Regions from separate parts of the Streptomyces sp. NPDC001868 genome, predicted to be linked through region 2. Evidence: riboswitches for the same ligand, from Rfam matches in the RefSeq annotation. Region 2 holds a riboswitch; each other region holds the start of a gene.

Region 1 (9,426 bases), on a different contig from region 2:
CGCGGGCGGCCGGTCTGCGCGCCGTCGCGCTGCTCGACCGGGAGACCGGGGCGCCCGACTGGTGGAACGTGGGCATCGCCGCGACCGCCCTGCAGGACTGGCCGCTGGCGCGCCGGGCCTGGCAGGCGTACGGGCTGCGGGTGCCCGGAGGCGCGTCCCGGCCGAAGCCGGGGGGTGCCGGGGACAACGGCGAGCCGGTGGGCATGGACCTCGGCAGCGCGGCCGTACGGCTCTCGCCGGAGGGTGAGGCCGAGGTGGTGTGGGGGCGGCGGCTCGACCCCGCGCGGATCGAGGTGCTCTCCATTCCGCTGCCGTCGTCCGGGCGGCGCTGGGGCGAGGTCGTCCTGCACGACGGGGTGCCGCACGGGGAGCGGACCACCGCCGCGGGGCACGCGTATCCGGTGTTCGACGAGATCGAGTTGTGGGCGCCGTCGCCGGTGCCGACGTGGGTGGTGCTGCTGGAGGCCGCGACCGAGTCGGACCGGGACGCGCTGGAGCGGCTCGCGGCGGACGCCGGGTTCGCGGCGGAGGACTGGTCGTCGTCGGTGCGGTTGCTGTGCCGGCTGTGTTCGGAGTCGCGGATGCCGTCCGACGAGGGTGACGGGGAGCATCTCGATCCGCACGATCACAGTGAGCCGGGGCATCCCGGGCCGCTGGGGCATGTGACGGACGGGCAGCTGTGGGCGCCGGAGCGGGAGTGCGGGGTGGCTGCGCCTGCCTCGCTGGTTCGGGGGTTGCTGGACGGGTGGGTCGCCGACAGCCCTGATTCCAGGGATTGGCGGGATCTGGAAGAGGTTTGTTAGGGGGCTTGCGGTTCGTTTTCGGCCGCGGGTCCGGTGGGGCTTCTCGCGCGGTTCCCCGCGCCCCCAAAAGACGGGGCGTGCTCCCCGTACCCTGTATCAGCAACTTCACCGCTTGTTGTTTTGAGGAAGGCGTACGTCTGTCATGGCCCAGCAGGACACCGATCAGCAGCACGTGGGCGTGCTCCCCGTCGATGACGAGGGGTTCGTCGTCGACACGGAGGACTGCGAGGAGCGCGAGCAGGCGTACCGGGAGCGTGGCACGTCTCTGCCGATCACCGTGGTCGGGAACCCGGTGCTGCACAAGGAGTGCAAGGACGTCACCGAGTTCGGCGACGAGCTGGCGAAGCTGGTGGACGACATGTTCGCCAGCCAGCACACCGCCGAGGGCGTGGGCCTGGCCGCCAACCAGGTCGGCGTCGACCTGAAGGTCTTCGTCTACGACTGCCCGGACGACGAGGGCAAGCGGCACACCGGTGTGATCTGCAACCCCAAACTGGTCGAACTGCCCGCCGAGACCCGCCGGTTGGACGACAGCAACGAGGGCTGTCTGTCGGTGCCGACCGCGTACATGCCGCTCGCCCGCCCCGACTACGCCGAGGTCACCGGGCAGGACGAGAAGGGCAACCCGATCAAGGTGCGGGGCACCGGTTACTTCGCGCGGTGTCTGCAGCACGAGACCGACCACCTGTACGGCTACCTGTACATCGACCGGCTCTCCAAGCGCGAACGCAAGGACGCGCTGCGGCAGATGGCCGAGAACGAGCCCCGGTACCCCGTGGTCGCCAACGACTGAGCCGCCCCACCGGGTCACGCCGACCGGCCTGCCGTCAGGCGGCCTCCGGGCCCCGGAAGGTCCGGCGGTAGGCCTGCGGGGTCGTGCCCAGTGACCGGACGAACTGATGGCGCAGGGCGGCGGCGGTGCCGAAGCCGGTGCGCCAGGCGATCGCGTCCACCGTCTCGTCCGTCGCCTCCAGCAACCGCTGGGCCAGCAGCACCCGTTGACGCAGGATCCAGCGGTACGGCGTGGTCCCGGTCTCCTGCTGGAAGCGGCGGGCGAACGTGCGCGGGGACATGTGCGCGCGGGCGGCGAGCTGCTCGACGGTGACCTCCTCGTCGAGGTGCTCCTCCATCCACACGAGCACCTCGCCGACCGTGTCGCACTGCGAGCGGGGCAGCGGTCGCTCGATGTACTGCGCCTGTCCGCCGTCGCGGTGCGGCGGCACCACCATCCGCCGGGCGATCCGGTTGGCGACCTCCGGCCCCTGCTCCTTGCGGACGATGTGCAGACAGGCGTCGATACCGGCCGCCGTGCCCGCCGAGGTGATCACCGGGTCCGCGTCCACGTACAGCACGTCCGGTTCGACCACCGCCCGCGGATACTGCCGGGCCAGTTCCTCGGAGTGCCGCCAGTGCACCGCGCACGGCCGTCCGTCCAGCAGCCCGGCCGCGCCGAGCACGAACACCCCCGAGCACACGCTCAGCACCCGGGCACCCCGGTCGGCGGCCCGGCGCAGCGCGTCCAGCAGCTCGGCCGGGTAGATCCGGTGCACATAGCTGTCGCCCGCCGGTACGACGACCAGGTCGGCCTCTTCGAGCCGGTCCAGGCCGTACGGCGTCGAGACCGTGAACCCGGCGTGTGTCCGCAGGGTGGGGCCCTCCGCCGACGCGACCGCGAAGTCGTACACCGGCAGGCCCTCGTCGCTGCGGTCCAGTCCGAAGACCTCGCTGACGACACCCAGCTCGAAGGGATGCACTCCGTCCAGGAGGATGGCGGCCACGTTTTTCAGCATGCTGCCAGTGTGCCTCGCATGTGGCAGTAAATCGAGGCTGTACGGCAGTCCTGCCACTGTTGGTAAGGAGTATTCGGTACGACAGTGGTGTCCATGGATACGACACAGCTGCAAGGACTCATCGGAATGCTGGCCGTTCTCGGACTGCTCGCCCTGGTCGTACTGCCGGCGATCATCGGCGTCGCGCACGACCGGCGCGTCGACCGGCAGCTCAGGGAGGCGGAGGAACGTACCGCCGCCCTCGACGGGGCCGGCCCGGAGCGGTACGCCCGCGGCACCGCCGCGCACGCGCACCGCGTCGCCCGCGCCGCCTGACCCCGGGTGAAGATCGCCGAGGGCACCGAGGTGATCGTCACGGTGGGTGATCATCACGGCGGCGGGCAGCCGCCACCGGTACGTCCCCGGCCCGACGACGACCCCGAGGGTCACGTCGGCCGGGGACGCCGTCATCTGGAGGCGGACCGGCTCAGAAGTCCTCGTCCAGGTCCACGGTGCCCTCCACCGCGACCTGGTACGCGGACGGGCGCCGCTCGAAGAAGTTGGTCAGCTCCTGGACGCCCTGCAACTCCATGAAGGAGAACGGGTTCTCCGAGCCGTAGACCGGCGCGAAGCCGAGGCGGGTCAGCCGCTGGTCGGCGACGCACTCCAGGTACTGCCGCATCGACTCGGTGTTCATGCCCGGCAGGCCCTCACCGCACAGGTCGCGCCCGAATTGCAGCTCGGCCTCCACGGCCTCCTTCAGCATGTCCGTGACCTGCTGCTGGAGCAGGTCGTCGAAGAGCTCCGGCTCCTCCTTGCGGACGGTGTCCACCACCTCGAAGGCGAAGGACATGTGCATCGTCTCGTCGCGGAACACCCAGTTGGTGCCCGTCGCCAGACCATGCAGCAGGCCTCGGCTGCGGAACCAGTAGACGTACGCGAAGGCGCCGTAGAAGAACAGGCCCTCGATGCACGCGGCGAAGCAGATCAGGTTGAGCAGGAAGCGGCGGCGGTCCGCCTTGGACTCCAGGCGGTCCAGCTTCTCCACCGAGTCCATCCACTTGAAGCAGAACTCCGCCTTCTCGCGGATGGAGGGGATGTTCTCCACCGCCGCGAAGGCCGCCGTCCGGTCCTCCGGGTCGGGCAGGTAGGTGTCCAGGAGCGTCAGATAGAACTGGACGTGCACGGCCTCCTCGAAGAGCTGGCGGCTCAGATAGAGCCGCGCCTCGGGGGAGTTGATGTGCTTGTAGAGGGTCAGCACGAGGTTGTTCGCCACGATCGAGTCGCCCGTCGCGAAGAACGCGACCAGCCGGCCGATCATGTGCTGCTCGCCCTCGGACAGCTTCGCCAGGTCGGCGACGTCCGAGTGGAGGTCGACCTCCTCGACGGTCCAGGTGTTCTTGATCGCGTCCCGGTAGCGCTCGTAGAAGTCCGGGTAGCGCATGGGACGGAGAGTCAGCTCGAAGCCGGGGTCGAGCAGGTTCTGGTCGCTGGACATTACTGGCAGGCCTCGCAGGACTCGGGGTTCTCAAGGGAGCAGGCGACGGCGTCTTCCGAGCCGGCCTGCTGGACGGGGATGGTCGTTTCGGGCTGCCGGGCCTGGGCCTGGGCCGCGCGGGCGATACGGGTCGCCGGGCGGGAGCGCAGGTAGTACGTCGTCTTCAGGCCCGACTTCCAGGCGTACGAGTACATCGAGGAGAGCTTGCCGATGGTCGGCGTCTCCAGGAACAGGTTCAGCGACTGGGACTGGTCCAGATACGGGGTGCGGGCGGCGGCCATGTCGATCAGGCCGCGCTGCGGGATCTCCCAGGCCGTGCGGTACAGGTCGCGGACGTCCTGCGGCACCCAGGTGAAGCCCTGCACCGAGCCGTTGGACTCGCGCAGCGCCTCCCGGGTCTGCGCGTCCCACACTCCGAGCTTCTTCAACTCGGCCACCAGATACGAGTTGACCTGGAGGAACTCGCCCGACAGCGTCTCGCGCTTGAACAGGTTGGACACCTGCGGCTCGATGCACTCGTACACACCCGCGATGGACGCGATGGTGGCCGTCGGCGCGATCGCGAGAAGCAGGGAGTTGCGCATGCCCGTCGTCGCGACGCGCTCGCGCAGGGCCGCCCAGCGCTCCGGCCAGGTGAACTCGACGCCGTAGTGGTCGGGGTGCAGCACACCACGGGCCGTACGGGTCTTCTCCCAGGCCGGCAGCGGGCCGCCGCGCTCGGCGAGGTCGGCGGAGGCCTCGTACGCGGCGAGCATGATGCGCTCGGCGATCCGGGTGGACAGCGCCTTCGCCTCCGGGGAGTCGAAGGGCAGGCGCAGCTGGAAGAAGACGTCCTGGAGACCCATCGCGCCGAGGCCGACCGGGCGCCACCTGGCGTTGGAGCGGCCCGCCTGCTCGGTCGGATAGAAGTTGATGTCGACGACGCGGTCGAGGAAGGTGACGGCCGTGCGGACGGTCTCGTCCAGCCGCTCCCAGTCCATGTCGCCCGTCGCCCGGTCCACGAAGGCGCCCAGGTTCACCGAGCCCAGATTGCAGACCGCCGTCTCGCCGTCGTCCGTGACCTCCAGGATCTCCGTGCAGAGGTTGGAGGAGTGGACGACATGGCCCGGCTCGGCCGTCTGGTTGGCCGTGCGGTTGGCCGCGTCCTTGAAGGTCATCCAGCCGTTGCCGGTCTGCGCGAGGGTGCGCATCATGCGGCCGTACAGATCACGGGCGGGGATGGTCTTCTTCGCCAGGCCGTTCGCCTCCGCCGCGCGGTACGCGGCCTCGAACTCCTCGCCCCACAGGTCGACCAGCTCGGGCACGTCGGACGGCGAGAACAGCGACCACTGCTCATCGGCGTTGACCCGGCGCATGAACTCGTCCGGGATCCAGTGCGCCAGGTTCAGGTTGTGCGTACGCCGGGCGTCCTCACCGGTGTTGTCGCGCAGCTCAAGGAACTCCTCGATGTCGGAGTGCCAGGTCTCCAGGTAGACCGCCGCGGCGCCCTTGCGCCGGCCGCCCTGGTTCACGGCCGCCACCGAGGCGTCCAGGGTCTTCAGGAACGGCACGATGCCGTTGGAGTGCCCGTTGGTGCCCCGGATCAGCGAACCGCGCGAGCGGATGCGGGAGTACGACAGGCCGATGCCGCCGGCGTGCTTCGAGAGGCGGGCCACCTGGTGGTAGCGGTCGTAGATGGAGTCCAGCTCGTCCAGCGGGGAGTCCAGGAGGTAGCAGGACGACATCTGGGGGTGGCGCGTACCGGAGTTGAAGAGCGTGGGGGAGGAGGGGAGGTAGTCGAGGCGGCTCATCAGCCGGTAGAGCGCGGCGACTTCGTCGACGGCACGGGAGGTGTCGTCCTCGGCGAGGCCGCTCGCCACCCGCAGCATGAAGTGCTGGGGCGTCTCGATGACCTTGCGGGTGATCGGGTGCCGGAGCAGATAGCGGCTGTGGAGGGTGCGCAGGCCGAAGTAGCCGAAGCGGTCGTCGCCGGCCGGGTCGATCAGGGCGTCGAGACGCCCGGCGTGCACACGGGCGAACTCCGCCGTGCGGTCGGCGACGAGACCTTCCCGGTGGCCGACGGCGATGGACTCGGTGAACGTCGTGACCCCCTGCGAGGCGGCCTCGGCGCGGATGCCGATGGCCAGCAGCCGGGCCGCCAGCTTCGAGTAGGCGGGGTCCTCGGAGATGAGTCCCGCGGCCGCTTCCGTGGCCAGCTCTCGCAGTTCCACGATCATCTCGGCGGAGGCCGCACGCGAGGACCGGCCTCGCAACGCGGCGGCGGCGACCCGGCCGGGATCGGCGTCGGGGAGGTCGACGGTCAGCTCGGTCAGGGTCCGCAGCAACGCGGTCCCGGGACCGTCGGTCTCCGTCGCCGGTTCGGCTGAAGCCAGGTCGGCTGAAACCGAATCGGCTGAAACCGGGTCGGCTGGCGCGATGGTCACGTGGGGCTCTCCCTCGCTCGGCAAGGGGCCTTGCGGAGGGCAGGCGGCAGCACACGAGCGCACGCGGCGTCGCGTCCACCGGCCCATTCCACGAGGCCCGGACGTCAGGCACCCGGACCGGACGGCCGGGTGCGCTGTCGGCAGGTGTTCGGACTGAACAGGCGTGCGCAAATGGAGATGTACGCACGCGAGTACACCGTTGCGGGACAGTTCCGGATTCGCACCGGATTCCCCTGCGGCGACAGCGAGCATGAGCATACATCTAGTGCCGGGGCGCGGTGGCACCCCCACATGTTGTGTCGCCATCGACTTCGCAGGGTGTCAGAGCGTCAACTCATAGGTGATCAGCGTGAGGTCGTAGAGGTCGGGGAGAGGTCTCCAGTCGCGCTCCGGTGTGCGGGTGAAGCCCAGGCGTTCGTAGACGCGATGGGCGGCGTGCATACTCCGCTGGGTCGACAGCACCACGCGGACGCAGCCCTCCACGGCCCGGGCGCGCTCCACGCAGGCCCGCACGAGGGCCTCGCCGACACCCCGCCCACGCGCTTCCGGATCGACCGCGAGCATCCGTATCTCGGCCTCTCCCGCACGGGCGATGTCGGCCATGGGGCCGCCCGCCGGGACGAAGGTCACACCGCCGAGCACCCGGCCGTCCGCCACGGCGACGAGCACCTCGGCCGCTGCGGCCCGCTTCGCCACGTCGCGCAGCTCGACGAGGTACGCATCGCTCTCCCCGAAGTCCAGGAGTCCGTCGCCGAGGTAAGCCTGCGCGGTGGTCTCGCCGAGGGTGGTGTACTCGTCCGGGGCCACGGGCCTGATCGTGATGTCCATGCGTCGCAGTGTGCATCAGCGGGCGGGAGCGGGGCCCGCAGTTGTCCACAGGGGCGAAGACTTGTCCGATGATCCGACCCGGACGGGTGTGTTCCGCTCAGCCCACCGCAGGCCACCGCGGCAGCGTCGCCACGAAGTCCCTGCTGAAGTCGCGTGTGCCCGGCCCCAGGGCGACGCGGCCCGTGGCGCCGAGACGGGCGGTCAGGGCGGGGGACTCGGAGTAGTGGACGCGGTGGGCGGCGGCCGGCACGAACACGGTCTGGCCGCGCGTGAGTTCGCTCGCGCACTCCACGACGACCGCCCCCTCGGCCGCCTCGATGAACGCCTCGTCCCCGCAGACCCCGACGGCCAGCGGATCGTGCAGCGGGCAGGTGCCGTCGCCGCCGTGGCGGGTGTAGGCGTCCATGTAGGTACGCATCAGCCGGGCGGCGAGGGCCGCGCCCGGGCCCGCGGCCTCCAGCGCGGCGAGGTCGGCGGGACGGAACAGCCAGCGGTGCGAGGCGTCCAGGTCGACCATGGTGAACGGGATGCCGGAGGAGAGCACGATCTCGGCGGCGTCCGGGTCGGCCCAGATGTTGAACTCGGCGACCGGGGTGATGTTCCCCGGGACGTGGGCGGCGCCGCCCATGAACACGAACCTGCCGATGCGGCGGGCGAAGTCCGGGTCCTCCAGCAGGGCGACGGCCACGTTCGTGAGCGGGCCGGTCGCGCAGAGGGTCAGCTCGCCCTCGTACTCCCGGGAGAGCCGCAGGAGGGCCTGTGCGGACGACTCCGTGGGGTGCGGGGCCGTCGAGTCGGGGAGGGTTTCGTCGCCGAGGCCCGCCGGGCCGTGGAAGGCGGAGGCCTCTCGGTAGGGGAGGCGGGAGAGGGGGCGGCCCGTGCCTCTGTGTACGGGGACGTCGGCGTCGATGCGGAGGGCTCGGGTCAGGGCGCGGGCGTTGGCGTATGTGGCCGCTGCCGGGAGGTTGCCGCCGACCGATGTGTAGGCCTTGAGGTCCCACAGGTCCGTGCCGAGCAGGTACTGCAGGGCTACGGCGTCGTCTATGCCGGGGTCGCTGTCCAGGACGATCGGGGTGCGAGCGGTCACGCGGCCAGCGTAGCCGGATGGGTTTCGCCCCCGCCGCCCCTACCCGTCCCATCCAACAGGGGCTGCGCCCCTTCGACCCCCAAGGTGCCGGTGCGTGGGGCTTCTCGCGCAGTTCCCCGCGCCCCTTAAGGGCCTCCGGCCCTTTCGGGGCGAAAAGCGAGGGGCGCAGCCCCTGCTTTTTCAGGGGCGCGGGGAACTGCGCGACCAGCCCCCACCGGACCCGCACTCACTCACCCACCCATCCCGCGCGGAGCGCGAAGGGGGTCGAAGGGGCACCGCCCCTGGGGGATGGGACGGGTAGGGGCGGCGGGGGCGAAAGACACCCCGCGCCGCCCCGGAATCCGGTACGCGAACCTAGTGGCTCGACCCCGCCGTCGCCGGCGGCAGTTCCACCTGGACGCCCGCGTCGCCCGCGTCCGCCGTGTAGTCCTCCGGCCGGGTCTCGTCGATGCCGTCGGGGGCGTTGGCGGCCCGCAGGACGAACGTCAGCACGACCGTGACGACCACGTTCAGCACGAACGCCGTCAGACCGATGTACCCGATCTCACCGATCCCGGGAATCTCCGCCGAGGAGCCCCCGAAGTGCTTCTGCGTGGGCGAGGCCACCCCGTACGCGGCGATCGTCCCGTACAGCATGCCGACCGCCCAGCCCGCGAGGAGTGCCCAGCGGTGGCACCAGCGGGTGAAGAGGCCGCCGACCAGGGCCGGGAAGGTCTGGAGGATCCAGATGCCGCCCAGCAGTTGGAAGTTGATGGCGACCGTCTTGTCCATGGTGAGGACGAAGGCGAGGGCGCCGACCTTCACCAGCAGGGACACCAGCTTGGAGACCTTGGTCTCCTGTGCGGGCGTGGCGTCCGGCTTGATGAAGTCCTTGTAGATGTTGCGGGTGAAGAGGTTCGCCGCCGCGATGGACATGATCGCCGCGGGGACCAGCGCACCGATACCGATGGCCGCGAAGGCGACGCCCGCGAACCAGTCCGGGAACATCGTCTCGAACAGCTGCGGGATCGCCAGCTGG
Region 2 (9,426 bases):
GCGTACATCTCGGGGAACCCGCCGCCGATCACCAACCCCCGTGTCCCGTCGGGCAGTTGCTCGTCCCGCAGCGGATCGAAGACGACGACCTCGGCCCCGGCGGCGGTCAGCAGTTCGGCGTGCTCGGCATAGGAGAAGGTGAAGGCTGGCCCACCGGCCACGGCGACCACCTCCCGCCTCCCCGTGACGTCGGCGACGGGCGGCTCCCACGCCGTACCCGACAGCGGCCCGGCGGTCCGGGCCAGCGCGACCAGCGCCTCCAGATCGCATCCGGCCCGCACCTGCGCGGCCATCGCCGCCACGGCCTCCACCGCCGCGGCCTGCCGCTCGGCGACCGGGACCAGTCCCAGATGCCGGGACGGCGTGTCCACCTGGGGTGCCCGCCGCAGCACTCCCAGCACGGGCACACCGGTCGACTCCAGGGCGTCCCGCAGCAGTTCCTCGTGCCGGTCCGAGGCGACCTTGTTGAGGATCACGCCGCCCATCCGCACCTCGGGGTCCCATGAGGCGAACCCGTGCACCAGCGCCGCCACCGACCGTGACTGCGACGACGCGTCCACGACCAGCACCACCGGCGCCCGCAGCAGCTTCGCCACATGCGCGGTGGACGCCAGTTCGCCCTGCCCCGAGGCCCCGTCGTACAGCCCCATCACACCCTCGACGACGGCGATGTCGCACCCGCGCGCGCCGTGTGTGAAGAGCGGCGCGACCAGCTCGGGGCCGCACAGATATGCGTCGAGGTTCCGCCCCACCCGCCCGCTCGCGAGCGCGTGGTACCCGGGGTCGATGTAGTCCGGCCCCACCTTGTGCGGGGACACGGCGAGGCCCCGCTCGGTGAGCGCGGCCATCAGCCCCGTCGCCACGGTGGTCTTGCCGCTGCGCGAGGCGGGCGCGGCGATCACCAGCCGGGGCACGGACGGCAGCGAAGCGGAGGAAGGGGAGGAAGGAGAGGAAGGAGAGGAAGGGGAGGAAGCAGTCACGATGTCACCACTCGATGCCCCGCTGGCCCTTCTGGCCCGCGTCCATGGGGTGCTTGACCTTCGACATGTCGGTCACGAGGTCCGCGAAGTCGACGAGCTTCTCGGGCGCGTTCCGCCCGGTGATCACGACATGCTGGGTGCCGGGCCGGTTCCGCAGCACGTCGATCACCTCGTCGGTGTCGATCCACCCCCAGTGCAGGGGGTACGCGAACTCGTCCAGCACATAGAGCTTGTAGGTCTCGGCCGCCAGGTCCCGCTTGACCTGCTCCCAGCCCTCCCGGGCCTTGTCCTCGTTGTCCATCTGACCGTCGCGCTGCACCCACGACCAGCCCTCGCCCATCTTGTGCCAGTCGACGGACCCACCCTCACCGGACGCCCCCAGCACCCGCAGCGCGTTCTCCTCGCCGACCTTCCACTTCGCCGACTTGACGAACTGGAACACCCCGATCGGCCACCCCTGGTTCCAGGCGCGCAGCGCGAGCCCGAACGCGGCGGTCGACTTGCCCTTGCCGATGCCCGTGTGCACGAACACCAGCGGACGGTTGCGACGCTGACGAGTCGTCAGTCCGTCGTCGGGTACGACACTCGGCTGTCCCTGCGGCATCTACGCCACCCTCCTCGAAGTCCCCTGCGTGCCCTGCACGCCCTTGGCGCCCTGCACGCCCTTTGCGCCCTGCGTTCCCTGCACATCCCGGACCAGCCCGGCGATGGAGTCCGCCCGCAGCTCGTCCAACGTCACCGCCGTACCGCCCAGTTCACCCGCGAGCCGCCCGGCGAGGCCCAGCCGGACATGGCCCGACTCGCAGTCCACGACCACGGACGCGTGGCCCTCGGCCGCGAACAGCCGTGCCGCGCGCCCGGCGAGCGCGACGGGCTCCGGCCCGCCGGTCGCCCGTCCGTCGGTCACCACGACGACCAGCGGCCGGCGCGCGGGGTCCCGCAGCCGCTCCACCCGCAGCACGTCGTGCGCCTTGAGCAGCCCGGCCGCGAGCGGCGTCCGCCCGCCCGTCGGCAGCGACTCCAGCCGGGTCGCCGCCGCGTCCACGGACGAGGTCGGCGGCAGCGCCACCTCGGCGGCCGACCCCCGGAAGGTCACCAGCCCCACCTTGTCCCGCCGCTGATAGGCGTCGAGCAGCAGCGACAGCACCGCGCCCTTCACGGCACTCATCCGCTGCCGCGCCGCCATCGACCCGGAGGCGTCGACCACGAACAGCACGAGGTTCCCCTCACGCCCCTCCCGGGTCGCCTGTCGCAGATCGTCCCGCCGTACGACCAGTCCCGGCCCGGACCGGCCCCGCGTCCGCTGATGCGGCGCGGCGGCCTGCACGGTCGCCGCCAGATGCAGCTTGGTCAGCGCGCCGCGCGGCCGGCGCGCCCCGGTCGTGCGCCCGTGCTCGGTCCGCGCCCGCGAACGCCGCCCGGCGGCACCCTCCCCGAGCCCCGGCACACTCAGCACCTTCGTACGAAAGGGTTCGGCGGCCCGTACGGCGGACTGCTCCCCGGCGGCGGGCGCCTGCGCCGGCACGCCCTCCCCGGACTCGGGCTGAGCACCACTGTCGCCGCTCTGCGGCCCCTCGGACTCCGGAGCGGGCGGCTGCCCACCACCGGGCCCGTCGGGATCGGGGTCGGGGTCGGGGTCGGGATCGTCGTCCTGCGAGTCGGTCGAGTCGGTCGAGTCGTTCGGGTCCTGCGAGTTCTGCGGCGGTTCCGCGTACTCCTCCAGCGTCTCGTCGAGCTTGTCCTCGTCGAGGCCGGGCGCGTCGAACGGGTTCCGGCGTCGCCTGTGCGGCAGCGCGAGCAGTGCGGCCTGCCGCACATCGTCCGCGAGCACCTCGGTCCGCCCGGCCCACGCGGCGAGCGCGGTCGCCGTCCGGGCCATCACGATGTCGGCCCGCATCCCGTCCACCTCGAAGGCCGCGCAGGTCGCCGCGATCTGCCGCAGCACCCCGTCGCCCAGCACCACCGACGGCAGCAACTCGCGTGCGGCGACGACCCGTTGCCGTACGTCGGCCTCCTCGTCCGCCCAACGGGCCGCGAAACCCGCCGGATCGTCGTCGTAGGCGAGCCGCCGCCGGACGACCTCCACCCGCTGGTCCGGCTCCCGCGAGGCGGCGACCTCGACGGTCAGCCCGAACCGGTCGAGCAACTGCGGCCGCAGCTCGCCCTCTTCGGGGTTCATCGTCCCGACGAGCAGGAACCGCGCGGCATGCCGTACGGAGACGCCCTCGCGCTCCACGTACGAGGCGCCCATAGCCGCCGCGTCGAGCAGCAGGTCGACCAGGTGGTCGTGGAGGAGGTTGACCTCGTCGACGTAGAGGATGCCCCGGTGCGCGTCCGCGAGCAGGCCCGGCTCGAACGCCTTCACGCCCTCGGAGAGCGCCCGCTCGATGTCGAGGGCGCCGACGAGCCGGTCCTCGGAGGCGCCGACGGGCAGTTCGACCATGCGGGACGGCCGGGTCTCGAACGCCGGTTCGTGCGGCCCGTCCGGGCACGCGGGGTCCGGATTCGTGGGATCGCAGGAGAACCGGCACCCGACGACGACCTCCACCTCCGGCAGCAGCGCCGCGAGCGCCCGCACGGCGGTGCTCTTGGCGGTGCCTTTCTCGCCGCGCACGAGCACACCGCCGATGCGCGGTGAGATGGCGTTGAGGAGCAGGGCGAGTTGCAGGTCGCCCTGCCCGACGACGGCGGTGAAGGGGAAGTGCGAGCTCACGCGTTGGTCCCTCCTACGGGTGAATGGGTGAGACGGGGGTGGCTTGGTGGCTCATGGGCGATCAATCTGGTGCCGTGCTCCCTGCCCGAGCGGGGATGGCCCGGCCATGTCGCCTCGCATGGGCGGCGTTCTCGTCTGCTCCCCGCGCCTGCGGGGATTGCCGGAGACAGGGGCGCCCTCATCCGGGCACCCCCGGCGCCCCCGGCGGCACGAACGGCAACCCCGCCGGCGCCCCCGACTCGATGAGCCGCCACAGCGCGTCCGTGTCCGCGTGTTCCTCGATCAGATCGCCGAGCCGGTCCAACTGCTCCTCGCGCAGCGCGGCGAACGAGGTGTCGGCGGCCGGTACGAAACGGCGCCCCGAAGCGGCGGCCACCTCGCGCAGGAAGGCCCGCCGGAACCCGTCCGACTCCAGCGACCCGTGCCAGTGCGTGCCCCAGGTCTGCCCGACCCGACAGCCGTCCAGGAAGGCTTCCCCGCCCAGCACTTCGGCGACCCCGTGATGGATCTCGTACCCCTCGACCCGCTCCCCGAGGGCCTCACCGACGGGCCGCGTCAGCGTCTTCTCCTCGGCGAACCGCACCCGGACGGGAAGGACTCCCAGCCCCTCCACCCGCCCCCGCCGGCTCTCGACGTCGTCCTCGATGTGCTCCCCGAGCACCTGGAACCCGCCGCAGATCCCGAGCACCGGCCGCCCCTCCGCCGCACGTCGCAGGACGGCGTCAGCGAGGCCCCGCTCCCGCAGCCACTCCAGCGCCCGGACGGTGCCCCGGGTCCCCGGTACGACCACGAGGTCGGCGTCGGCCAGTTCCTCGGCCCGGTCCACGAACCGTACGACGACACCGGGTTCGGCGGCGAGCGCGTCCACATCGGTGAAGTTGGACATCAGCGGGACCGCGCACACGGCGACCCGCAGCACGTCCTCCCCGACGGGCGGCGCGACGTTCGACTCCCGGACCGTCCCGCGCAGCGAGACCCGCAGTCCGTCCTCCTCGTCGATGCCGAGCCCGTGCCGGAACGGCAGCACCCCGTACGTCCGCCGTCCGGTGAGCCCGTGCAGCATGTCGAGCCCCGGCTCCAGCAGGGAGACGTCGCCCCGGAACTTGTTGACGAGGAACCCGGCGACGAGCGCCTGGTCCTCGGGCGAGAGCAGCGCGACGGTCCCGAAGAAGGACGCGAACACGCCCCCACGGTCGATGTCGCCGACGACGAGCACGGGAAGCCCGGCGTTCCGGGCGATCCCCATGTTGACGATGTCGGTGCGCCGGAGATTGATCTCGGCGGGGCTGCCGGCCCCCTCACAGATCACCGCGTCGTACGTGCTCCGCAACTCGGCGAGACACTCCAGCACGGTCCCGAGCAGCCGCTGTTGCCGTCCGCCGTGGTACCCGCGCGCACTCATCTCCCCGACGGGCTTGCCCAGCAGCACCACCTGACTGCTGCGCTCACCCCCGGGCTTCAGCAGCACGGGGTTCATGAGCGCGGTGGGCTCCACCCGGCAGGCCTGCGCCTGCATGGCCTGGGCCCGCCCGATCTCCGCGCCCTCCTTCGTCACGAAGGAGTTGAGCGACATGTTCTGCGCCTTGAACGGCGCGACCTTGACGCCCTGCCGCACCAGCCACCGACAGATCCCGGCGGTGACGACACTCTTCCCGGCATCGGAGGTCGTCCCGGCGACCAACAGCCCGCCACTCATCCCTGACTCCTCGACCGCCGCGCCGAGCGCCCCGCGACGCGCCCCCGCAGCACCGCCGCACCCGCACCGACCCCCAACGCGAGCCAACTCACCCGCCGGGACAGCCGCACAGCCCGCTCGATGTCCCCCACGACGACGGCCCGCCCCTCCCCATTCAGCACCGGCCGATGCTCGACCCGCCCCCCGTACGACAACGTGCCCCCCAATCGCACTCCGAGCGCCCCCGCGAACGACGCCTCCACCGGCCCCGCGTTGGGACTCGGATGTTTCCCCGCGTCCGCCCGCCAGGCCCGTACGGCACCCCGGGCGTCCCCGCCGACGGCGGCGGCCAGCATCGCGGTCAGCCGGGCACCCGGCCAGCCCACGACATCGTCGAGCCGCGCGGAGGCCCAGCCGTACCGCCGATACCGCTCCGACCGGTGCCCGACCATGGCGTCCAGCGTGTTGACGGCCCGGAACCCCACAAGCCCGGGCACACCCGCGACGGCCCCCCACACGAGCGCCCCCACCACCGCGTCGGAGGTGTTCTCGGCGACGGACTCCACGACGGCCCGCGCGATCCCGTCCGCGTCGAGCGCCTGCGGATCCCGCCCGCACAGATGAGGCAACCGGGCACGAGCGCCCTCAAGATCCCCGGACTCCAAGTACCGCCCGACGGCCCGAGCCTCGCGCCCGAGCGAGGTCCCCCCGACAACGGCCCAGGTGGCGGCGGCGGTCAGGGCGACGGAGGCCGTACGCGACGGCCGTACGGCGGACGCGGCGGCGGCTCCCAGCGCCACGGCGCCGCCCGCGCACACCGCGGTGTGCAGCGCGCCCCACCCCCGGTGGTCCCGCCACAGCACCCGCTCCACGGCACCGGCGGCCCGCCCGAACGCGGCGACCGGATGCCCCCGGCGCGGATCGCCCAGCAGCAGATCACCGAGAAGTCCGGCGGCGGCGCCGTACGCGAACACGCGATCGGCACGCATCGGTTCAGCCGTTCACGGGGTCGGGCAGGGACCGGGCGTCGAGCCCCGACGGGCAGCCGCGCATGGCGCACATGGCGATGTGTCCTCACTCAGGGTGTCCACGCCCTGGTTCGACGAGACCGACGGCGAGAGTTCCTGGCTCCCGGGAAGGGCTTCGAGAAGCTCCCCCGGTGACAGTGGCGGGACCGCGCCGGACTCGCACCGGCTTCCTCTCCTGCCGTCGTACATGGCCCCGGCAGTCCACCACGCCCCCGGAAGACCCGTCAACTTGCTGTTGACCTGCGGCGCAGCGGTGTGCTGAGGCCCACACCGCCGAAATCCCGTCAGACACCCGAATCGGCTCCTTCCGCGCTCTTCCCCGATGCCCGGGCCGGGAACACCTGAGGGAACGACAGGAAGTGGCCGCCGGGCCGAGCGCGTCATGGTTCGTGACGCGAACTCACACAGTGACGCGCTGCTCGTCTACCGCTACGCGCCGTGGTGTGGTTTTCTGGCGGGGCTTGTGGACCCGGGAGCGGGCGGATCGTGAAGTTCCGCCCGGGGGACGGGAGGTGCGCACATGGCAGACCGAGCGAGGGGAACCGCCTCGGCACGCACGGGGAAGTCGGACGCCTGGCGAGAACGGGTGACCGAGGCCGCCCCACTGGCTCTCTTCTGCTCCGTGATGGGCGTGCTGTCCGTCGGAGCGGGCGCCCTGGCCGGGCTTCTGGTGCCGGGCGGTGATGTGCGGGCCCTGGTCTGGCTGGTGGTGACCGTCCTCGGTGCCGCCGGGGCCGGCCTGTGGTGGGGACTGACCCCGGTCACGGAACGGCTCCGGGTCCTGAACCGGGCGCTGGGGGAGGCGCGGCCCCGAAGGCCGCACCACCGCTGACGAGGCCGCCCCACGGCCCCGAAGGGCCGTGGGACTTCCGGGCTCAGGTCATGATGAGCGAGATGCCGTACGCCACTGCCGCCGCGCACAGCGCGAAGCAGACGTACGCCCCGGTGGTCGCGAGCGCCACCGAGTCGCCCCGGGTCGACGCCTCCTCCCGCTTGGAGAGGCCGACGATGCCCAGGGTGAAGAGGCCGACGAGGGCCACGGTGACCACGAGGCTGACTCCGAAGACGGAGCCGAGGGCTGCCCAGTCGATGTGCATGGTGGTGATCTTCCTCAGGGGGTCGCGGGGCTCAGACGGCGGGCGTCGGCGTGGACGCGTTCGCGGAGGCCGTGGTCTCGGCGGCGGGGGCCGGGATGGTCGCCGTGAGGTCCTCGGTCACGGTGCCGGCCGGCGGCGGTGTCACGGCCGCCATCGCCGTGGTCACCACGCCCGGCGACTCCTCGGCGTCGTTCACGTTGGTGTGGTCGATGACCTCACGGCGTGAGACCACCCAGATCGCGGCGCTGGAGGCGACGAGGAAGACCGCGACGACGGCGGTGCCCCAGCTGCCGAAGGACGTCACCCACTCGGCGAGCGCGGCGACCAGCGCGGCGGCCGGCAGCGTCAGACCCCAGGCGACGAACATCCGGGTCGCGGTGGACCAGCGGACCACCCCGCCCTTGCGGCCGAGGCCCGCGCCCATCACGGCACCGGAGACCGAGTGCGTGGTGGAGAGCGAGAAACCGAGGTGCGAGGAGGCCAGGATGACCGTGGCCGCGCTGGTCTGGGCGGCGAAGCCCTGCTGCGGCTGGAGGTCGGTCAGGCCCTTGCCCATCGTGCGGATGATGCGCCAGCCGCCGAGGTAGGTGCCGAGGGCGATGGCCGCGCCGGCGGAGACGATGACCCACACCGGCGGGTCGGAGTCGGGCGCGAGGGCGCCGCCGGCCACCAGGGCGAGGGTGATGATGCCCATCGTCTTCTGGGCGTCGTTCGTGCCGTGGGCCAGCGAGACCAGACCGGCGGAGGCGATCTGTCCGGCGCGGTAGCCCTTGCCGGAGGCCTTCTCGCTGGTGTGCCGTCCGAGCCGGTACGTCAGCCGGGTGGCGAGCAGCGCCGCGACACCGGCGACCAGCGGGGCGGCGACGGCGGGGATCAGCACCTTGGTGACGAGCACGTCACCGTGGACCGAGCCGACGCCGACCGAGGCGATGGTGGCGCCGATGAGGCCACCCATCAGGGCGTGCGAGGAACTGGAGGGGAGCCCGACGAGCCAGGTCAGCAGGTTCCAGAGGATGGCGCCCACGAGCGCCGCGAATATGACCTCTGGCTGTATGCCGGACTCGTCGACGAGCCCCTTGGAGATGGTGTTGGCGACCTCTATCGAAAGGAACGCGCCGACAAGGTTGAGCACGGCGGACATGGCCACCGCGACCTTGGGCTTCATGGCGCCGGTCGAGATGGTGGTGGCCATCGCGTTGGCGGTGTCGTGGAAACCGTTCGTAAAATCGAACGCAAGCGCGGTGATGACCACGATCGCGAGGATCAGCGAGAAGTTTTCCATTTACCCGGTCTTCTTTTGGATGTCAGTGGCACGTGGACCGTAGGCAACCTGGGTGAACGGAAGATGAACTGGGACGGGCGCGGGGGTGTAGTGAATGCGGTGCCGCCGTTCCGCTTGTGTGTCGGCGGATGTGTCGAGCTCGACGGAGCGGCGGCCTGGCGTTCGAACTGAGGCGGAATGCCGAGGTCCGGTGGCTCTTCGCCCCTCGGCGGACACCCGCGCCCCTCGGTGCGTCACCCCTTGGCGAACTCCTTCAGCCGGCCCGTCGAGCCGTTGAAGAGATTCTGGTCACCCGGCAGGCTCCCGCTGCCGTTGTCGTACTGCCAGATCGTCCAGAACTTCCACCCCGCCGGGAGCTCCCCGGCCCCCGAGGAGTCGTACCGGGCCAGCCACAGCGCGTGGTTCCGGCCGAAGGCCGCGCTGTTGCCGGTGCAGGTCTTCCACCAGTGCGTGGTCGTGTAGATCACCGGACGGCGGCCCGTGAGGCGCTTGACCTCGTCGCTGAACGACGCGATCCAGCCGACCATCCGGCTGTCGCTCAGTCCGTAGCACTTCTTCTTCTTGTCGTACGGGTTGTACTCGATGTCGAGGGCCGGCGGCAGCGTCCGGCCGTCCGCGCGCCAGCCGCCGCCGTTGTCGACGAAGTAGCGG
Region 3 (9,426 bases), on a different contig from region 2:
AAGAGACGCCCACGAGTGCTCTGTGCGGCGAGGCTGCGTCGGCAGCGCAGTCCGGCCGTGTTCGGACGATCGGGAAGGTGAAGATGGGAACCATGGCTCTCAGTTGGGCCATCGCGCTGGTCTCCGCCCTGGTGGCCGCCGTCAGCGCGGTCCGCCTGGTGACCACCAGCGGCGTGACCCGGCTCGCGGCCGGAGGCGACCTGTTGATGGGGCTGTGCATGGCCGCGATGGCCTTGCCCGCGACCGTCGCCTGGTATGCGGACTACGGCATGTGGTGGTCAGGGGCATTCGCCCTCCTCGGGCTCGGAGGCGTCGCGATGGCGGCCAGGCACGCGCGCGAAGGCGGATGGAAGCACGGTCGGCACTGGGTCCACCTCATCGTCGGTAGTGCCGGCATGGTGATCATGACGCTCGCAATGACAAGCACCTCGTCCGGACCGGTGCTCGCCCTGGGCGGCGGGCACTCGATGGCGCACATGCCGGGCATGGAGAACACGGCGAACGCGACGCACACGCATGAGATGGCCGGCATGGAGTCCATGGAGGGTATGGGGTCCACGCATGGGGCGGACACGCACGGCATGACGCACACCGCAGCCGATGCCACCGCCTCCGCCGGGTCCACTTCGGTGTGGCGGTTCCTGGTCGTGGCCCTCGCCGTGTACTTCCTGCTGTCGGTCGGCGCGTCCGTGTGGGCCAAGGTCCGGGGCACCGGCCGGGGCAGCCGGGGTTCGAGCTCACGCAGTTTGGGCCGCTGGCTGCTGGCCATGCCGGACACGGTGTTGGTCTTCCTGGCCTCGCTGACGATCTCGGCGTGGGAGAGGGCACGGACAGCACAGCGAACGGGCCACGGGCGGCGCCGCAAACTCGGGGCCGCGCCCGACGCTGCGCTGGCGGCCCACATCGGCATGGGCGGGACCATGTCCGCGATGTTGCTGATGATGGCCGTGTGAGGCCTCCTGGCCACTGCATCGCCGCCGCCGTGCCGCCCCACTGGCTCTTGGGGCAATCGCCGCCCTGCTGTTCGCGACCGCCTGCGCCAACGGGGACGACGACTCCTCTCCGACCTCGCCCAGCCCCGCCATCTCGTCAGCGCCTCCTTCATCAAGTCCGCAGGCGCGCTCCGCATCACGATGGAGGACTTCGCGTTCAGCCCGGCTGGTCCGGAAGTGCGGCCGGGCGAGAACGTCGCCGTGGTGAACAAGGACTCCGCCGTGCACTCCTCACAGCCACGGACGGCGATGCCTTCGACACCGGGAACATCGCCGGTGGGGAATCCGGGACCTTCACCGCCCCCTCCGAGGCCGGCGAGTACGGCTTCGTCTGCACCCTCCATCCGGAGATGAAAGGCACCCTGATCGTCCGTTGAGCCATCAAGGACTCGGTCGACGCGGACATCTCGCGGGTGCGACGACCGAGGTCATCCCACCTGGGCGTCAGGCGACAGGCGCGGCCGCCGTACGCACGCTCGCCGTCGTCCGGGCATGGGCCGCCCCCACCCCGAGCAACCCGAAGCCACGGCCGGCCCGCCCCAGAGCAGACCCATGGAGGCGGCCGAGAGCACCCTGAAGTCCCACACGAGCGCGGCTGGGGCGGTCACCGCGTCAGGGCTGTCCGGCAGGGCGAACAGCGACGCCAGCGCGGCCAGCACGATGGCCGTCACAGCCAGCTGGCACAGCGGCGCGGGACGACCGTGCTACTCCAGCCACCGATGGACGCGCCAGGCCAGGGCGACGGCGATCACTCCGATCGCCATGGCGGCGAGCCACGCGTTCACCCGGGTGTCGAGCGTCCCCGGATCGCCCGCCCCCGGCGGGTTGGCCGGATAGCGGACGAGTAGGTGCCGGCCGTCATGGGCGAACTCGTGAATGTAGTTGGCCGATGTCGCGATCTTGCCCAGCATCGGTGACAGCAGCGCGCCCTGGTCCAAGAACACCGCGTCCAACGCGACCAGTGCCAGGCTCACGGCCGCGGCGGCGATCAGGCCGTCTCGCAGCGGGTGGACGACCAGTTCAGGAGGACGACGGGTCAGCGTCCGACTCCCGGGGCACCCCCGGTCACAGTGGCGGGACCGCCCCGAATTCTCACCGGGTTCCTGCTCACCGTCGCTTCGATGTGAAGTTGTTCGCCGCACGTCGCGACACCTACTAAGCACATTAGCGGTAGACGGATCGCACCGACCAGACCGAGCGGGCAGCGCCACACTGGGGAGAATACCCCTAGGGGGTATAGTGTTGGCGTCCGTGGGAGAGGACGGGGAACAACGCCTCTCCCGCGCAGGACGACTCACGCATCCACACCCTGAGGAAGTAGCCATGACCACTGAGACGAACTCCAGCTCCGGCTCTTGCTGCGGATCCTGCGGCTCCGGTGACACGGTCGATGTCCAGGGCGTCGGCGTCACCACCAGCTACAAGGTGACCGGCATGACCTGCGGCCACTGCGAGGGCGCGGTCTCCCAGGAGATCTCCGCGCTCGCCGGCGTCACCGCGGTCAACGCTGTCGCCGACACCGGCGAGGTGACCGTCACTTCCGCCGCCCCACTCGACGAGGAGGCCGTCCGCGCCGCCGTCGACGAGGCCGGGTACGAGCTCGTCGGCCGCGCCTGACGCTCCCTTCGAGGCCGCCCAAGGCCCCGGACAGCGAATTCCTCCCGCGCCGGGACGTACCGCTCCGCTGATACGGACGCCGTACGTCCCGGCCTCCCCCTGGAGATAAGCCCATGACCAGCACGGCTCCCGAGAAGACACTCACCGGCACGGCGCCCGCGCCCGCCGCCGAGGTCGAGCTCTCCATCGGCGGCATGACCTGTGCCTCGTGCGCCGCCCGCATCGAGAAGAAGCTCAACCGTATGGACGGCGTCACCGCTACCGTCAACTACGCCACCGAGAAGGCGAAGGTCTCGTTCCCGGCGGGCGTCGAGGTCGCCGACCTGATCGCCACCGTCGAGAAGACCGGCTACACCGCCGAGGAGCCACCCCCGCCCGCTTCCGCCATCACCGAAGAGCGCGAGGGAGAGACCGCTCCGGCGGCGGACGGTGAACTGCTGACCCTGCGGCAGCGCCTGTACATCTCGCTGGTGCTCACCGTGCCTGTCGTTCTGATGGCGATGGTTCCGGCTCTGCAGTTCGACAACTGGCAGTGGCTGTCTCTGACCCTGGCGGCTCCCGTCGTCGTCTGGGGCGCCTTCCCCTTCCACCGGGCCGCCTGGACGAACGCCCGGCACGGCGCCGCCACCATGGACACGCTGGTGTCGATCGGCACACTCGCCGCGCTCGGCTGGTCGGTGTGGGCGCTGTTCTGGGGACACGCCGGGATGCCGGGCATGCGCCACGGCTTCGAGTTCACCATCTCCCGCGGGGACGGCTCCTCCTCCATCTACCTGGAGGCCGCGGCCGGAGTGACCACGTTCATCCTCGCCGGGCGGTATCTGGAGGCTCGCGCCAAGAGGAAGTCGGGTGCGGCGCTGCGGGCGCTCATGGAGCTGGGCGCCAAGGACGTCGCGGTGCTGCGCGGGGGCCAGGAAGTACGCATCCCCGTTGGCCAGTTGGCTGTCGGTGACCGCTTCGTCGTACGGCCCGGAGAGAAGATCGCCACCGACGGCACCGTCGTCGAGGGCGCTTCCGCAGTGGACGCCTCCATGCTGACCGGCGAGTCGGTGCCGGTGGACGTGACCGTAGGGGACGCCGTCACCGGCGCCACCGTCAACGCCGGAGGCCGGCTCGTCGTCGAGGCGACCCGCATCGGCACGCACACCCAGCTCGCACGGATGGCGAAGCTCGTCGAGGACGCGCAGAACGGCAAGGCCGAGGTGCAGCGGCTCGCCGACCGGATCTCCGGGATCTTCGTACCGGTCGTCATCTTCATCGCGGTCGCCACGTTCGGAGTCTGGCTCGGAGCCACCGGCGACACCGTGTCCGCCTTCACCGCCGCCATCGCCGTCCTGATCATCGCCTGCCCCTGCGCCCTGGGCCTGGCCACGCCGACCGCCCTGATGGTCGGCACCGGGCGCGGCGCCCAGCTCGGCATCCTCATCAAGGGCCCCGAGGTCCTGGAGTCCACCCGCCGCGTCGACACGGTCGTCCTGGACAAGACGGGCACGGTCACCACCGGCCGGATGACCCTCCAGGACGTGTTCACCGCACCGGGCGTGGACGAGGGCGAACTGCTGCGGCTGGCAGGCGCGTTGGAGCACGCTTCCGAGCACCCGATCGCCCAGGCCATCGCAGCCGGGGCGGCCGAGCGAGCCGGAAGTCTGCCGGTCCCGGAGAACTTCGAGAACGTCGCCGGCCTCGGCGTGCAGGGCGTCGTCGACGGACACGCGGTGCTCGTCGGCCGCGAGAAGCTGCTCAAGATGGGGGTCCCCCCACTCGAGCGAAGCCGAGAGTGGGGGAGGGTCATCGAGCTGCCCCAGGAGCTTGCCGAGGCCAAGGCCGCCGCAGAGGCAGAAGGACGTACGGCGATCGCCGTAGCCTGGGACGGCAAGGCACGCGGCGTCCTCACCGTCGCCGACGCGATCAAGGACACCAGCGCCGAGGCAGTGGCCGAGCTGCGCTGTCTGGGCCTGACGCCCGTCCTGCTGACCGGCGACAACCAACTCGTCGCCGAGTCCGTCGCCAAGGCCGTCGGCATCGACGAGGTGATTGCCGAGGTCCTGCCCCAGGACAAGGTCGACGTCGTCAAGCGGCTGCAGAGCGAGGGGCGTACGGTCGCGATGGTCGGCGACGGCGTCAACGACGCGGCCGCCCTCGCCACCGCCGACCTCGGCCTGGCCATGGGCACCGGCACGGACGCGGCGATCGAGGCAGGCGACCTGACTCTCGTACGCGGTGACCTGCGGGTGGCCGCCGACGCCATCCGGCTCTCCCGCAGGACCCTGACCACCATCAAGGGCAACCTGTTCTGGGCATTCGGCTACAACGTCGCGGCCCTGCCGCTCGCCGCCTTCGGCATGCTCAACCCGATGATCGCGGGCGCCGCGATGGCGTTCTCGTCGGTGTTCGTGGTGACCAACAGCCTGCGGCTGCGGTCCTTCAAGTAGATATGACAAGACGCCCACTGGCGAGGCGCGCGGCCTTTCCGGTCGCGCGCCTCGCCGTGCGGAAACCGCTCGGGCCGGACTCAGGTGCGCATGAGCCGGGCGATGGCCTGCGTAGCCTCGGCGACCTTGTCCTGGGCTTCGTCTCCTCCGGCCGCGATGGCGTCGTGCACGCAGTGCCCCAGGTGGTCCTCCAACAGCTGCATCGCCACAGCTTGGAGGGCCTTGGTGGTGGCCGCGACCTGGGTGAGCACGTCGATGCAGTACGTGTCCTCCTGCACCAGACGCTGCAGGCCACGCACTTGACCCTCGACACGGCGGAGCCGCTTGAGGACGGCGTCTTTGTTGTCGTGGTACCCGGGCGCCGCCTGCTCGGCCTCGACTTGCTCCAGCTGCTTCATACCCTTCAAGGGTATTACCTGGCGACGGCAGGAGGGGGTGGATGCACGTTCGCGATTCAGATCCTGCACCAGGAGGATCGCCTCAGGTTCTCCTCAGCCGTCTGCGCCGTCTGCGCGGTCCGCGGGAGGGTCTTGTCGGTGATCACGACGTAGGACCTCTTGTGGTGCGTCCCATGCGGGAAAACGCTGTGGATCGTAGAGGGCGCCGAGGTAGCCGCCGATCCAGTCGCAGGCGGGGCCGAGCCACCAGTGGGGGCGACGTCTCCGGACAGAGGGGTGACCGTCCGCAGGCCGCCGGCATCGTCATAGAGGCCCAGGGCCGCTCGCCCGGCAGGTAGCTGTGCGACCCCTTTGACGACCACGCCCTCAATTCCGGCCGCGCTCCAGGCAGAGTCCAGCCCGTCCTGCACCTTGGCACGGTCGGCTTTCTTCTGACGCTGGCTGGGCGGAAGCCAGGAAGCGGGGCTGAAAGTGGGTGCCGATCAGGTCGCTGCAGCGGCGACGGAAGGTGGCGTGCGGAATGCCGGACCAGGCGCTCGACGGCGGTGACGGCGGCCCGGTCTAGGACGGTGCCCATGGCGGCCTTGACGGTATCGGCGCCGGGCAACGGCGCTTCACTGCGCGGGTTTTCGGGTGTGGCGGGCGAGGACGGAGGCCGTATCGCGGCCTTGTTCCACGGATCGGTGACGGATACGTGGGCGAGGCGGTAACGGTCGGCCAAGGCCCGCCAGGTTGACGAGATTAGGCAGCGTCACCTCCTTGGCGGTATACCCCCCTGGGGTATAGCCTCCTAGACTGTGGCTCGAGGAGGGCCACGAGGGACAGGAATGGGGATGAAGACTCATGGAGCACAACGAGCACCACACGAGCACCGCACACGACAACGCCGCTCACAAAGGCCACGACGACCACTCGGTGACCCACCAGGGTCACACGGGAACGTCCTGGGCCATGGCTGCGAAGGCGACGCTGCACTGCCTGACTGGGTGCGCCATCGGCGAGATCCTCGGCATGGTCATCGGCACCGCCCTCCTGTGGGGCAACGTGCCGACCATGGTCCTCGCGATCACGCTCGCGTTCCTGTTCGGGTACTCGTTCACGCTCTTCGCCGTACGCCGGGCCGGCCTGGCCTTCAAGGCCGCGATCAAGGTGGCGCTGGCCGCCGACACCGTCTCGATCGCCGTGATGGAGCTGGTCGACAACGGGATCATCGCCCTCACCCCCGGAGCCATGGACGCCCACCTCTCCGACGGACTGTTCTGGGCGGCCCTCTTGGGCGGCTTTGCGGTCGCCTTCCTGATCACCACGCCCGTCAACAAGTGGATGATCGGCCGCGGCAGGGGCCACGCCGTCGTCCACGCCTACCACTGACCACCGAACCGATCAGCGCGCGTAGGGCTCCGGGAGCACCGGGGTGCCTGCGCGCGTTTGCTTCGCCGCATCATGGCCGTCCGGCTGAGAGCGGCCACGGGTCGACGCCTCCGCGTCCGGTTGCCGCTTCTTGCCGCTTCGCGTGGTGACGAGGAACTGCCTGGGGTCTGCGACCAGGCCAACCCCATCGCCTTCCAGCCGCCGGGCCGGAGGGACGGGCGTTAGATCTACTTCACAGCACGACGAATGCACCGACGACCTCCTGACCTGCGCTGACGCGCGTGGCTCCGAACTCCGCCAGCCCCGAACTGCCGCACATGCTCGCGATCACCACGGCCGCGCTCGGCGCGGAGTCGCTGCGTGTGGGCGACGTCGTCGATGCCCAGGCCGGCTTGTGGTTCGCGGTGTGGATGCCGGTGGCTTTCGGGATCTATCTGCTCAGCGCCATGGCGGTGGTGGCTTTCTGGGGGCCGTTCGACCACCCCGCCGGGCGCGACGTGGCCGGGAGCATGGCCGCTGAGTTGTCCGGCGGAATCGTGTGCTGTTCCTCGGTGTGGCCGTTGGCTGCCGCTGGTCGTCGCCGCCGCCTTCAGCGTGCCGCTCTTCCTCGGCGGCGGGCACGGGCCGTGGCTCCCCGACTGGGTGTGGACCGTGCCCAAGACCGCAGCCGTGCTGGCGTTCCTCGTCCGGGTTCGGCGCAGGGTCCCGACCGTGCGGATGGAGCGCTATGTGGAGCCGGCCTGGGTCGTGCCGACTCCGCTGGCCATCGCGCAGGCGCTGGTGGTCGCCGTGGTGGTGCTCAATCGGTGAAGTCCATGAAGCCCATGAAGTCCATGACGAGAGCGAGGTGTCGTACGTGAACGGATGTCGCGGTCTTCTGGGTACTGGCCGTCCTGACGGTCGTCAGCGGCTCCATGGTGTTCCGCTTCGACTCCATGGCCCGTGCGACGTTCTCCCTACTGACCTCGCTGTTGTGCGTCGGCGGGCTCGTCGTGCTGCGGCGGCCGTCGTCTGCAGTCTTGTCTTCGTGCTCCTGCCGGCGGGATCCTGTTCGCACCCTGGCCCGTGCGCAAGGGAAGGCCCTCGGACGATCCCACCATGGACCTCGGTATGTCGCTCATGGGCCCGCAGATGCTGACCATGATGACGCTGGGCATGGCACTGTTCGCGACCATCGTGGCCACCGTCGTACTGGCCACCCGCCGGCGACGCTACGACCGCCTCGGCGACGACCTACGAGCACGGCGCGCGGACGACCCCGTACGAGGCGGTGTCGGCCGGTGACACTGGAACTGTTCTGCTGTTGGCCGCCACGCTCTTCTCCATCGGGCTCTTCGGCGCACTCACCCAGACCCAGCAGTCCATCGTGATGCTGATGATGGGCCTCGAACTGATGCTGGGCGGCGTCATCCTCGCCGCCGCGACCGCCTGGCAGTACATCGCACCTGCGACCGCCGAGGGACAGGTGCTGATCGTCCTCGCGGTCACGGCCATGGCCCTGGAGACGGCAATCGGATTCGCCGTGGTCACCGCCCTGTTCCGCTCGCGGGAGATCGACATGACCGACATGGCGGCGGAGTTGAAGAAACGCCGCCGGGGCGTACCTGCTGCTGCGGACCGAACCGCTGCTGGACACCTCCGGCTGGGGCGACGATGTGGTCGCGTGGACGGGCGCCGCCACCGCGCTCTTCTCCTTCGACGGCCGACTCTCAGCAGCCCGCCAGTAACCCAACCACCCTGGTCACACCGTTCTTTGACAGACCCGCCGACGGATTTCAGGCGCACCACACCAGGCCGTGTTTTAGGTCGGGGTTCCGGTCCAAGCCTCGTACGGTGATGATCGCAGTGCGGGGCGTAAGTCCCTTCGCCACCGGGACTCCAGCATGCCTCTGCTCGGCCTTGGGCTCCCCCGCCCCGTGCGGGCACGCCGGGCCACGGGTCCGCGAGCGCGGGAACAGGCCGGGACTCCTGCGGCGCCTTCTTCGGGTACCTACCGGAGGCTGCGGACGTGAACAGCCGCGTGGCGAACTCGTTCCGTCGCCAGTGAGCAGCCTGGTCGACAGCACGCCACCGGAAATAACCGGTGGGAGTGCCACACACCGTTGGTTAATCTCACGCAGATGGAGATCCGAACGTTCGAGGAGGCTGATTGGCCGCAGGTCTGGCCGATCGTCGAGCAGATCATCCGCAAAGGGGACACCTTCTGCTACGACCCGCTACAAACTGAGATGCAGGCGCACGACTTGTGGGTGGTGCCGCCGCCAGGGCACGTCGTAGTGGCCGTGGAGGACCAGCGCGTACTCGGCACCTCCAACATGTACGCCAACCGGCCAGGTCCGGGTTCGCACATCGCCAGCGGAAACTTCATGGTCGCGCCAGAAGCTCGCGGTCGGGGTGTCGGCCAGGCATTGGGCGAGTATCTGCTGGACTGGGCGCGAAGCAGCGGATTCGCCGGCGTGCAGTTCAACGCTGTCGCGGCCTCCAACGCACCGGCAGTCAGGCTGTATGAGCGTCTCGGGTTCGCCATGATCGGTACCGTTCCCGGCGCGTTCCGGCATCCAACGCTGGGTCCGGTCGGCCTGCATGTCATGTACCACAACCTGGGCTCGTGTCCCT

The links. Region 2 has a riboswitch for cobalamin ahead of ABT147_RS21210 (cobalamin biosynthesis protein). Riboswitches for the same ligand answer to the same signal wherever they lie in the genome.
Region 1: another riboswitch for cobalamin. It lies ahead of ABT147_RS10885 (ribonucleoside-diphosphate reductase subunit alpha); the one in region 2 lies ahead of ABT147_RS21210 (cobalamin biosynthesis protein).
Region 3: another riboswitch for cobalamin. It lies ahead of ABT147_RS27735 (CbtA family protein); the one in region 2 lies ahead of ABT147_RS21210 (cobalamin biosynthesis protein).

What each region holds. Positions count from the first base shown of each region.
Region 1 covers NZ_JBEOYO010000007.1:64,544-73,969, reverse strand. Annotated here, with positions in the region: gene ABT147_RS10910 (tetratricopeptide repeat protein) at 1-803, shown strand, start outside; gene def (peptide deformylase) at 946-1,596, shown strand; gene ABT147_RS10900 (GlxA family transcriptional regulator) at 1,631-2,593, opposite strand; gene ABT147_RS10895 (hypothetical protein) at 2,687-2,908, shown strand; gene ABT147_RS10890 (ribonucleotide-diphosphate reductase subunit beta) at 3,060-4,070, opposite strand; gene ABT147_RS10885 (ribonucleoside-diphosphate reductase subunit alpha) at 4,070-6,493, opposite strand; cobalamin riboswitch at 6,616-6,751, opposite strand; gene ABT147_RS10880 (GNAT family N-acetyltransferase) at 6,815-7,321, opposite strand; gene ABT147_RS10875 (nucleoside hydrolase) at 7,419-8,408, opposite strand; gene mctP (monocarboxylate uptake permease MctP) at 8,763-9,426, opposite strand, start outside.
Region 2 covers NZ_JBEOYO010000017.1:65,530-74,955, reverse strand. Annotated here, with positions in the region: gene ABT147_RS21230 (cobyrinic acid a,c-diamide synthase CobB) at 1-923, opposite strand, end outside; gene cobO (cob(I)yrinic acid a,c-diamide adenosyltransferase) at 985-1,584, opposite strand; gene ABT147_RS21220 (putative cobaltochelatase) at 1,585-3,693, opposite strand; gene ABT147_RS21215 (cobyric acid synthase) at 3,872-5,389, opposite strand; gene ABT147_RS21210 (cobalamin biosynthesis protein) at 5,386-6,357, opposite strand; cobalamin riboswitch at 6,465-6,594, opposite strand; gene ABT147_RS21205 (hypothetical protein) at 6,917-7,228, shown strand; gene ABT147_RS21200 (hypothetical protein) at 7,272-7,493, opposite strand; gene ABT147_RS21195 (inorganic phosphate transporter) at 7,525-8,775, opposite strand; gene ABT147_RS21190 (lysozyme) at 9,009-9,426, opposite strand, start outside.
Region 3 covers NZ_JBEOYO010000027.1:174-9,599, reverse strand. Annotated here, with positions in the region: gene ABT147_RS27740 (DUF5134 domain-containing protein) at 93-953, shown strand; gene ABT147_RS27735 (CbtA family protein) at 1,697-1,966, opposite strand; cobalamin riboswitch at 2,010-2,163, opposite strand; gene ABT147_RS27730 (heavy-metal-associated domain-containing protein) at 2,316-2,609, shown strand; gene ABT147_RS27725 (heavy metal translocating P-type ATPase) at 2,723-5,041, shown strand; gene ABT147_RS27720 (metal-sensitive transcriptional regulator) at 5,122-5,439, opposite strand; gene ABT147_RS27715 (DUF4396 domain-containing protein) at 6,283-6,810, shown strand; partial or broken gene ABT147_RS27710 (NADH-quinone oxidoreductase subunit H) at 7,116-7,620, shown strand; gene ABT147_RS27705 (hypothetical protein) at 7,610-7,747, opposite strand; gene ABT147_RS47390 (hypothetical protein) at 7,909-8,094, shown strand; partial or broken gene ABT147_RS27695 (NADH-quinone oxidoreductase subunit NuoK) at 8,081-8,398, shown strand; partial or broken gene ABT147_RS27690 (LacI family transcriptional regulator) at 8,661-8,892, opposite strand; partial or broken gene ABT147_RS27685 (GNAT family N-acetyltransferase) at 8,931-9,332, shown strand.